DNA from 2 places in the Lactobacillus xylocopicola genome. Region 1 is predicted to be linked to the other one. Evidence: riboswitches for the same ligand, from Rfam matches in the RefSeq annotation. Region 1 holds a riboswitch; the other holds the start of a gene.
What was found. Region 1 has a riboswitch for thiamine pyrophosphate ahead of thiM (hydroxyethylthiazole kinase). Riboswitches for the same ligand answer to the same signal wherever they lie in the genome.
Positions count from the first base shown of each region.

Region 1 (5,484 bases):
CTGCGCCGGTTTGCGCAATGGCTGGCAGGCTCTCTACGGTGATACCGCCAATGGCAACAATCGGCCGGTTCGTTTGTTCCACTAACTGGGTCAGGCCACTAAGGCCGATTTCGGGATCGGCGTCGTCTTTAGATTGGGTGGCGAAAATCGGCCCACTACCGTAATAATCGATGCCACCTATGTGGTCGCCTTGAATGATTTCAGCCAGGGTTGAACAAGAATAACCGACCATCATTTGCTCGTGAACTGCTGCGACAACCTGCTTGATGGCCTCATCGCTTTGTCCCACGTGGATACCTTCGGCACCAATTGCTTGGGCCAAGTCTACGTCATCATCAACAAAGAAAGGCACGTGATATTGCTGGCAGAGCCCATGTAATTGGCGAGCTAGCGGTAGACGTGCTGCGGCCGCCAAGGTTGATCTCGGCCCCTTGTCACGAAATTGGTAGGCGGTAATACCAGCTTTTAAGGCTTCTTCAACTAGTCCTGGTAGTGTTTTGCCGGCAGGGACATCTTGAGATCCACAAATAAAGTAAGCGCGTAACAACTGGGAATTGAATTTTTGCATAGTTTCCCCTTTTACTTGGCCCAGTGGTTGAGTGGTCCATGCCCGTGTCCAACCTGGATAGTTTGCTCAATTGTCCGGCTGACGTATTTCTTGGCGCTTTCGATTGCATCTTGTAGATTGTGACCCAGAGCTAGCTGAGCAGTAATTGCCGCTGCTAGGGTATCACCGGTCCCATGTGTGCGTTCTGTTTGCTTGCGCGGACTGCTGACCCAAAAGCTTGAGCCATTGCTAAGCAGGGCATAATCCCGAACAGTGTTATGACTAGCGTGACCACCTTTAATTAAGACGTTTTGGGCGCCCAGTTCTTGCAGGCTGTGGGCTAGATCAGGATACTGGGCCTCACTTTCGGCTCTAAGTCCCGTTAGAACCTCTGCTTCGGGTAGATTAGGTGTCACTAGGTTGGCCAGCGGTAGCAGTTCTTCCTTGACCGTGGCTACTGCAGCTGGTTCCAATAATGGCGCGCCGCCCTTGGCTACCATCACTGGGTCAACGGTCACGGGTCCAAAATTATATTTTTGCAGGTTGAGGGCAACTTGGTGGACATGATTAGCATCGCCCAGCATGCCGGTCTTGCACGCGCGAATCTTAAAGTCAGCGGCTAAAGCAGCAAACTGTTCATCCACCATGTCGAGTGGCATTAAGTAAGAGTCCTGCACGCCTAGTGTATTCTGAGCGGTCACAGCGACGACCACTGCGGTGCCAAAGACCCGCTGCATCTGAAAGGTTTTAAGATCTGCCATGATGCCGGCACCGCCACCGGAATCAGTGCCAGCAATAGTAAGCACTTGGGGAAACGAATTGACTTGGTCATTCATGATAATTCTCCTTAATCAAAACGTGCGATTTGGTCAAAGTCAGTGGTTTGAAGCTTATTTAGGTAGTCCATCAAATGACTTCCAAAAGTTCCAGGACCCAGAGCTGGTTGATCTAGGGCCAATTTTTCGCCGGTAGCGGCAAAAATTAATGTGGCCGCTTGTGCTGCTGCATAGGGGTCGTCACAGACGGCCGCAAAGGCTGCGACAATACTGGACAGCATATCCCCGGAACCAACATGAGCTTGAAAGAGCGAAGTGCCATTATAGATGTGTGCAACTGTTTTACCGTCACTGATTGTATCAGTGGCCCCACTGGCAATGACCACACAGTGGAACTTAGTCGCCGTTTGCTTAGTAATTTGGTCCAGGTTGCCAGAACCGGTTCCTGCATCGATTCCGTGGGCCCTCCAGTCAAAGCCCCCAAGAGCAGCGATTTCGCCTGCATTGCCGCGAATAATGCTGACGGGAAATGATGCTAGTAGGTCCAGGGCAGTTTCTAAACGGTAGTGAACAGCACCAACAGCAACGGGATCAAGCACCACGGGCTTGTGGAACTGGTTGGCCAAGGTCCCAATAGTGCGCATTTGGATAACCTGTTCTTTAGTTAGTGTACCCAAGTTGATGGTCACACTACCGGCCATCTTGACCATTTCCTCGGCTTCAGCGACTTCTTTACTCATGATGGGGGATGCCCCAATTGCATTTAGGGCGTTGGCGACGTCTTGAACGGTAACGAAATTGGCCACGTTTAAAACTACGGGATTTTGTCCGCGTACCTTATTAAGCATATCTATCTGCATATTTTTTCTCCTTGAAAAAGCAGAGAAGTACCCAAACCTAGCTTCAAGCAAATAAAAAGCTTTGACACATTGGTGTCAAAGCATAATCGTATTTGACACGTTCCTACGCAAGAATTAGCTTACAGGTTCAAAGGGTCTGAACTTAACTTTCATCTCAGCCTAAAAGGCACCCCTCGTGTTAACACTTTCATTATAACGACTTTGAAAGCGGTTGGCAACAACTAGGTTGGGTTACTGCTTTTCATAGGCTACCGCCAATCACAAAAGGACTAACTCCTGATGTGCAGCAGGAGTTAGTCCTCAGTTAAAACTTATTAAGTTGTTCTAATTTTGCAGTTCACATTTATCAAAATGTACTTTCTGGCTAAAACTTTATTCCAAATCTAACAATAGCTCGTTTTGCTTAACTTCATTTTTAGCCATTACGTTAACTTCATGATAATTTTTGCTATTAGTGACGACAATTGGAGTGGTTGTTTTTAAGCCAGCTGCTTTAATTTCTTTGATGTTAAATTTAACCAGTGGTTGGCCAGCCTTAACCTGGTCATCTTTCTTCACCAGCGTTTCGAAGCCTTTGCCATCCATTTGAACGGTATCCATGCCAATGTGAATTAAAAGTTCGGCACCATTATCGGTTAATAAGCCAATTGCATGGCCGGTTGGAAAGACCATTTGAACTGTGGCATCAGCTGGTGCCACAATTTCACCTACACTAGGTTCAATCGCAACACCCTTACCCATCGCACCAGAAGAAAAGACTTCATCTTTAATATCTGTTAACGGAATAACCTGGCCAGTTAAGGGACTTACTAAAGTTTCTGCTCTAGTTTGTAGCGTTGCTTTTGCTTGTCCACTAGTTTTTGTTTGTGGTGCTGCGGCAGCAACAGCTGCTGTTTGAGGCTGATCGTTAATGCCGCCCCATAGCAAAGTGAAAATGGTGGCCAAAACAAAGGCTACAACGTCACCGATTAAAGAGATACCAAAACCTTTACTAATAAAGGTTGGAATCGTTAAAATGCTGACCAAACTAACTGCATTAGCATGAACACCAGAAGCGGCTACAATCGCACCGCCAATCCCGCCCGCAATCGTTGCGCAGTAGAAAGGCTTTTTCATTTTTAAAGTGATGCCGTAAACAGTTGGTTCGGTAATTCCGAAAATTGAGGTAATGGTATTTGAACCTGCTAAACCCTTCATTTTTTCATCTTTAGTCTTTAAAAAGACGGCGAAGGCAGCACCAGCTTGGGCTAAAACAGCAGGTAACAGAATTGGTACTAACGGGTCATAACCCCATTTAGTCACATTGTTCATCATGACTGGTACAAACGCCCAGTGGACCCCAAAAATCACGAAGACTTCCCAGAAACCGCCTAAAACGAAACCGGAGATAATTCTGGTATTCTTGTATAAGAAGAGCACCAGGTTGGCTAGGGCATTACTAATGGTGGTACTAATCGGTCCTACCACGATAAAAGTCAAGGGCACTAAAATCATTAATACGCAGAGTGGGGTCAAAATATTGCGCACCGATTCATGCCAAAGCTTGTTAAATAGTGGTTCCAAATATTTTTGTAAGAAAACAACCAACAAGATGGGAATTACCGTACTGGTATAAGTGGTTGGAATAATTGGAATCCCAAAAAAGTTAATGGCGGTTTTGGCGGAAGTAAGTGCAACCATTGTTGGATATACTAGCGCCGCAGCGATTGAAACCGTAACAAACTGGTTGACCTTCAACTGCTTTGCGGCAGTAAATGCTAAAACAATTGGCAGGAAGTAGAAAATGCCGTCAGCGGCTGCGTACCAAACCTGGTAAGCACCAGTATTTGGCGTCATCCAATGTAGAACGACAAACAGTGAAAGTAAGCCCTTTAAGATACCGGCACCGGCCATTGCACCTAAAAATGGCGTAAATGATCCTGAAATAAAACTAACAAAAGCATCAAAGGCTCCTTTAGCAGTTAATTTCTTTTTATCTCCGGCAACAGTTTCTGCTTCATCACCGGAACCAAGCCGTGGCACCTGGGCGACCAGCGCATCGTAAACCTCGCCTACGTTGTTGCCAATTACAACTTGGTATTGTCCACCGGCCTGCACCACCGTAACGACACCATCCAAGGCCTCAATAGCTGCCTTATTAGCTTTACTTTCGTCTTTTAAAATAAATCTAAGTCTAGTTGCACAATGCCAGGCGGTCTTAATATTTTGTTCTCCCCCAACATTTTCCAAAATTTGCTTGCTTAATTCTTCGTAAGCCATTTTTTCCTCCTAAATAATAAAAACCCGTCAAAGCAAAAGACTAAAATTTGCAATAAATCCTAGCGATCACAATTAACGGGTTAATGCCTGATCGAATCAGTAACACACCAAATTAATGATTATTCACTTATGTGGCAAGGGGTCACATGCCATTTTGTAAAAATCTGCTCTCCGTTACCTGTAGTTCCTAATCACCACTCATTCTGATTAAGGCAAAGAAAAAACCTACCTTCTGGAAGTACACGTACAGCAAAAGATAGGTTAATGCCCAAATTTAATCGGTAACACACCTTTTATACTAGATATTATAGGTCTTGCTGTAAACGTTGTCAACAATGAATTTGGACGGTAAAATTTGGACTATTCCTTGTTATGTCGAATTAAATGCGCTAGCAGTCAAAGATTGCCCCAAAAGGCAGACTGGCGTAAACTGAAGCCATTAGGAGCAAGGAGAAAAGATGATGGCAGAATTTACGGACCAATTACAGGCGGCGACTAGTAGTTTATGGCAAAAAAGCCAGGATCACCCCTTTGTCAAAGAGTTAGCGAGTGGGGAACTGCCACTAAAGAAGTTTCGTTTTTATTTATTGCAGGATCGGTATTATTTAGACGAGTTCACCAAGTTCCACCAACTAATTGCGGCAACGGCTGAGGACCAGCAGATAGCTGACTTTGTGCGGGCACGAGCCCAGGACTTAAGGGATACGGAAATCAAGGTACGTGAACAATTTTTTCAAGAATTAGCAATCACGTCGGAAGAAGTCTTAAAGACGCCGATCGCGCCGACGGCCTATGCTTATGTTAATCACTTGTATCAGTCTCTGGCCAGGGACGGCCTCGGTGCCGGCGTAGCTGCTATCGTACCTTGTTATTGGCTCTATCAGGAGATTGGTAAATCGCTGGCTGACACTGATTCACCTGTTACTTATTATCAGGAATGGATTGATACCTATGAAGATGACTGGTATCAAGTTAACGTGGCCAAGGTGCTGGCCCTGACCAACCAGCTGGCCGACCAGGCAACAGAAGATGAGCGGCAAGG
Region 1 covers NZ_AP026803.1:1,521,627-1,527,110, reverse strand. Annotated here, with positions in the region: gene thiE (thiamine phosphate synthase) at 1-568, opposite strand, end outside; gene thiD (bifunctional hydroxymethylpyrimidine kinase/phosphomethylpyrimidine kinase) at 580-1,383, opposite strand; gene thiM (hydroxyethylthiazole kinase) at 1,395-2,183, opposite strand; TPP riboswitch at 2,267-2,367, opposite strand; gene R8389_RS07345 (beta-glucoside-specific PTS transporter subunit IIABC) at 2,556-4,442, opposite strand; gene tenA (thiaminase II) at 4,901-5,484, shown strand, end outside.

Region 2 (5,484 bases), 510 kb from region 1:
CAACCCTGCGCCTAGATTCCTTGTTAAGGAGGACGCAGCATTTAACGGAGCGGGCCCCCCGTTTTTTAAGCAAATCTTTCATGTATTTCAGCGTTAGGCCAGTGTCAACAATATCTTCGACAATCAGCACATCACGTCCCTGGACATCAGTCACCAAATCGGAGATCAGTTTAACTTTCCCGGTTGATTCTAATGAGTCACCGTAACTGGAAACATCAAGAAAATCGATTTCTTCTTTAACATCCATTTCACGTACCAGGTCGGTTAAAAAGAAAATTGCCCCCTTAAGCGCACCGACAACTAGCGGCTTCTTTCCGGCATAATCAGTGGTTAGTTGCCTGCCCAACTTGACACACATTGCATGGATGTCATCTTCGGTAAACAATTTATGATCAATAATGTTATTAATATTGTCGTTCTTCGGCATTTATCTACCCTTCACTTTAATCATCAGAATTTCTCAATAGAGTCGATTATAGCATCTTTTGGCGGAAAAGGTAGCTTGTTTGAGAGATTTTGCTGGGGGTAACTGTGCTAGAGACTAGTTTTGTTCGTCCAGCTGCGGTAGTTTTTTGCTACAATGGAGGAATAAGTAATTATTCACGAGGTAAATAAAATGGAAAAAGAACAAGAAATCAAGATGCTCAAGGCTTTTTCAAATGCTAATGCAACTTCAGGTTTTGAGGAAGAATTTGTTAAGTTATTTAGTGAAAGCGTCAAGGATAGCGCTGATGTCAAGGTCGATGGGATGCTCAACGTGTATGCTGCCAAGAAGGAGAATCAGGCGGGGCGCCCGCTTATTCAGCTTGATGCGCACTCTGATGCCGTCGGCTTCATCACGCAGGCGGTCAGGCCCAATGGGATGATCAAGTTTGTTCCGCTGGGCGGCTGGGTTAAGTACAATATTCCAGCCTTGCGGGTCAAAGTTAGAAACCGCCACGGTGACTACATACCGGGCGTTGTTGCTACCAAGCCACCTCACTTTATGACTGAAGCGGAGCGCAATAATGTGCCTGATGTTGCAGACATGTCGATTGACGTTGGGTCAAGTTCGCGGGCGGAAACTATTAACGACTACCAGATTGATACAGGTTGTCCGATCTTTGTTGATGTCGAGTGCGAATATAATGAAAAGTCGGGTTTATTCTTTGGTAAGGACTTTGACGACCGCTTTGGAGCAGCTGCCATGGTTGCAATTCTTGATCAGCTAAAAGGTGAAGAAACTAACTTTAACCTGGTTGGTGCTCTTTCCAGCCAAGAAGAAGTTGGCTTACGCGGAGCGTATGTCACCGCTAGGGCGGTTAAGCCGGACCTCGCCATTGTGCTGGAATCATGTCCAGCAGATGATACCTTTACTCCTGAATGGTTGTCACAAACTGGCTTAAAGCGGGGCCCCATGCTTCGGGATATGGATACCTCCTTTTTACCGAATCCAAAATTCCAACAGTATGCCTGCGACTTGGCCGATCAAAATCACATCCCGTATACGCGTTCAGTTCGTACTGGGGGTGGACAAGACGGAGCAGCTATCTACTATGAAAACGGTGCGCCGACCATTGTGATTGGGATTCCCGTTCGCTATGAACATTCACCATATTGTTTTAGTGCCTACCAGGACTTCAGGGCTGCCGTTGAGCTGGCGGTTGCACTTATTCGCGATTTAACTGCGGAAAAGTTGGCCAGTTTTACTGAATTATAAATAGCGGCTAACTTGCCAATTTAGGCAGTCACCTTGTCTGGTATGTGTGATATACTAAGTAAAATAATAAAAGTCACTAGGGGTGCGACAATTAGCTGAGAAATACCCTCTGAACCTGAACAGGACAATACCTGCGTAAGGGAAGTGTTTATGATAGATAAATGCGTACTCCTAATGAATTAACAAAGTTAGGAGTATTTTTTATGTTTACCAGATCATCAAAATGGAATGTTAAAGCGGTTATTCTGATTGCATTAATCGGCATAATTATGGGCGTAATCTACACTTATGGCTTCAACTGGGCCTTCAACTTGATCAAGCTGGCTCTTTTGCCAACCGGTTTTGCTCCGGTAACCGATGCGATCTTTACCGGTCTTTGGCTATTGGCTGGACCTTTAGCGATGTATTTTGTGCCGACCCCTGGTTCAGGAATGGTTGGTGAAGCGCTAGCAGCAATTGTCGAGATGGCGATTGGCGGCCAGTGGGGTGCGATTACGGTTTTACAAGGCCTGATCCAAGGAGCTAGTAATGAAATCGGCTTTTTCCCTAAAAAAAGTCGCTACCAGCAATTTTCGTGGCCGAGTGTCTTAACCGGTGCCTTCTTTGCTGGACTTGGAACTTTCATTCCGACGTATTTTTTATACGGTTGGAGTAAATTTAGTCTTCAGTTACAAGTGGCGATGTTTGTCGCAACCATGATTTCTGCCATTGTGTTTGACGGGATCTTGGTCAAGTTAATTACTAACTTGTTTGACCAGGCGCTGAAGACCAAAATTGCTAATGAATAAGTGTTAGGATAAAAATAATAGTTTAGACAAAAAGTCTGCTAAATCAAGGTTAAAACCTTGATTTAGCAGACTTTTGATTTGTGAACTGAAATTAATTAAAATTTTTGCTGGATCAAGTATCTAGTGAAGCGAAGATTTAAATATGAAAAATAAAATATTTTAATATGATAAAATTAAATTTTTAATTGACAAAGATGATTAAATTATGTAATATAAATCCATAACACGAAAGCGCTTATCTGTTATTTGTTTAAAAATTAGGTTAGGGTCGGTATAGGTTGATTTTAGTATTTAAATCAATAGGAGCTGTTAGATTTAAAATCATCTAGCAGCTCTTTGCTAATCTAATAAGGATGTGGCCCAGATGTCGTATTTCAAATTGCAGTTTAAACGGACGCTCAAAAGCAAATTCACTTGACTTAGCCTATTGGCCATTCTATTGAGCTGCTTCTATTTTTGGAAACAAAATTATCATCTTAATAAGTCAGATAGTCATGAACTTGTTACAGCCCGGAATAACTTGGCTACCCAAAAGGGCAACATCAAGTATTATCAAAAAGAACTAAAAAAGGGCAAAGTTGAAAAGAAAAATAAGCAACAGCTTCACAAAGATCTTAAAGAAAATCAGACTTTAGCTAGGGAAAACCAGACGCTGATTAAGGCACTTGAGACCAAGGACTGGCAGCGCGCCTATGCGATCTTGATTAAGCAAGAAAAATTTTGGCTAAATGACGCCAAGCGCAATAATGGTAGTGATTATTCACTAGCTTTGTTAAAGAGAGATTTATGTCAATTGCAGCTTCTAGCTAAGCAACATTTGGCCATGGAAAATGAACATTTCCCCATTCAGGGTGGCTTCTTTGTCCTTTTTATGATGCAAGAAGTTTTGCCACCGCTTACTATTTTGGCGGCGATTTTTATTTTAACTAAGCTATATTCAGCTGGTTATTATGAACGAATGAGATTGGGTAATTTATTACCCCAAAAGCAACTTGTCTTTACTGAATTTACTACAGGATTGATGATTACTTTTGCTTATTTTCTCTTGATCTTTTTATTGGTTTTTCTTCTTCCCAGTATCTTTTTTGGAACTGGCAACTTGAATTATCCGATTACGGGGATGAATCCAGGCGCTAAGGAATATACTTTTACGCCGATGTATCAGCTCTTTTTGCCGATTTTAGGCATAGCGTTCTTGAGTTTTGCCTTTATTACTGGGGCTGTCCTACTTATCGTACAGCTGCTTAAAAATCGCCTGCTGGCTTTATTTGCTGCTGTACTTTTACTGGGTGGTGGCATGGTACTACCCCAATATGTGGTTGCTGTCCGTAATCTTGCGCAATTTTTACCCATGAGCTACTTCTTTGCCTTACAGCCAGTAGACGGCATGTTTGGTATCAGTAATGCCTACGTGTTCACAGACGAAAGTCAACTTGTTACTTATCCGCAAGTCAACTTTAGCAATGGGCTAATTGTTTTAATAATAGGAACAGCGGTACTGTTATTTTTAAACCAGCTGCTTGCTAAGAGAATTCAAGCAGGGAGGAAAATAAAATGATTGAAATAAAAGATTTAAATCTGACGCTGCGCGAACCAATTCTTAAAGATGCCAATTTTTCTTTTCAGGAGGGGTCAATCTATCTGTTACATGCCCTCAACGGCACTGGCAAAACTAGTGTCTTGCGAACGATGGTTAACTTAATTGCCCCCAACTCTGGTCGAGTTTTGTTTGATGGTCAAAAGTTTGCTCAGGTTAAGCAGCAAGTTTTTTATTTGGAAACGTCTGACTGGTTTGACAAGAACCTCTCAGGACTCGATTACTTGAAATTTGTTAAAAGTGAATGGCAATCAGAACAAGATTTGAATTCGGCAATTGAGCGCTGGGAGATGGGTAGCTACATTAAAACTCCTATCAGGAAGTATTCACTAGGGATGAAGCAGAAGCTTTTGGTTGCTCTTTATAGGGTAAGCGATGCTAAGTACTTGTTGATGGATGAAATCAACAATGGGTTGGATGCAGATAGCCGGCAAGTACTATATCAAGAGTTGTCAGCCTGGGCTTATCAAAAGAAGTTAATTATTATGGCTTCACACTACCAAGACGAAGTGGAGAATATTGTCGATGAAACGGTGACCTTGGACCATCGTCAGTTGATTCGGGGGTAAGATTATGGCCTATTTCAAGTTGCAGTTTAAGAAGGTTATTAAGAGTAGCTTGACTTGGCTTATTCTGAGCGTGGTGCTGTTAGGTGCCGGACTTGTTTTGACTTATAATGCTGTTAGCGGCGACCAATCTTCGATTAGAACAGAAGTAACTCGGGAACTAGATCGTAAGAAACAGGTTCAGCCCAAACTGTCCGGAGATAACAAGCAAGTTAAAAAAGATCGTGCTATCTTAACAGCTTTGAACCAAAGAAACTGGCAGCTGGTCTACCGAATGATGATTAAGCGGAATAGGGAGCAAGTGGCACGGATAAAAATTGGCAGAGAAAAGTATAGGCAAGCTACTTTACAAAAAAACAACCGTTTGCAAGCTCTTTTGCGGGCAAACGTACCTGAAGAAGACGAGCAAAGGCCTAAGCGTGGGTTTTTATTTCTATTCAAGTTGCTGGAAGGCTATTTACCTGCTTTGATTACTGTAATGCTTTGTTTTGTTTTGAGTAATTTATTTGCAGCCAAGTACGTTGACCAGTTAAATCGTGATAACATACTGCCTAGGAAAAACATTTTGGCTCTGGACCTGATTCTGGGTCTTTTAGTAGCCAGTGGTTTAACTTTAGTAGTTCGATTGCTTATTTTTGGCGTTAGTAGTCTACTTTTTGGTCCTGGTTCACTTGCTTATCCTATATCTGGTGTTATGCTACCTAAGCCGCAAGCCCAGTATTTACCGTTATCTCATTGGCTGGCGCAGACATTAAGTTTAACTGCTTTGGTAGGAATTTTCATCGTGTTCTTAATTCTATTTTTGGCGCAAGTTACCCGTAACCAGCTAAGCTG
Region 2 covers NZ_AP026803.1:396,427-401,910, forward strand. Annotated here, with positions in the region: gene hpt (hypoxanthine phosphoribosyltransferase) at 1-427, opposite strand, end outside; gene R8389_RS02100 (M42 family metallopeptidase) at 617-1,699, shown strand; TPP riboswitch at 1,768-1,859, shown strand; gene R8389_RS02105 (ECF transporter S component) at 1,903-2,487, shown strand; gene R8389_RS02110 (hypothetical protein) at 2,915-4,045, shown strand; gene R8389_RS02115 (ATP-binding cassette domain-containing protein) at 4,042-4,653, shown strand; gene R8389_RS02120 (hypothetical protein) at 4,658-5,484, shown strand, end outside.
Region 2: it holds a riboswitch for thiamine pyrophosphate, as region 1 does, so the genes downstream of both, R8389_RS02105 (ECF transporter S component) here and thiM (hydroxyethylthiazole kinase) in region 1, are expected to answer to the same signal.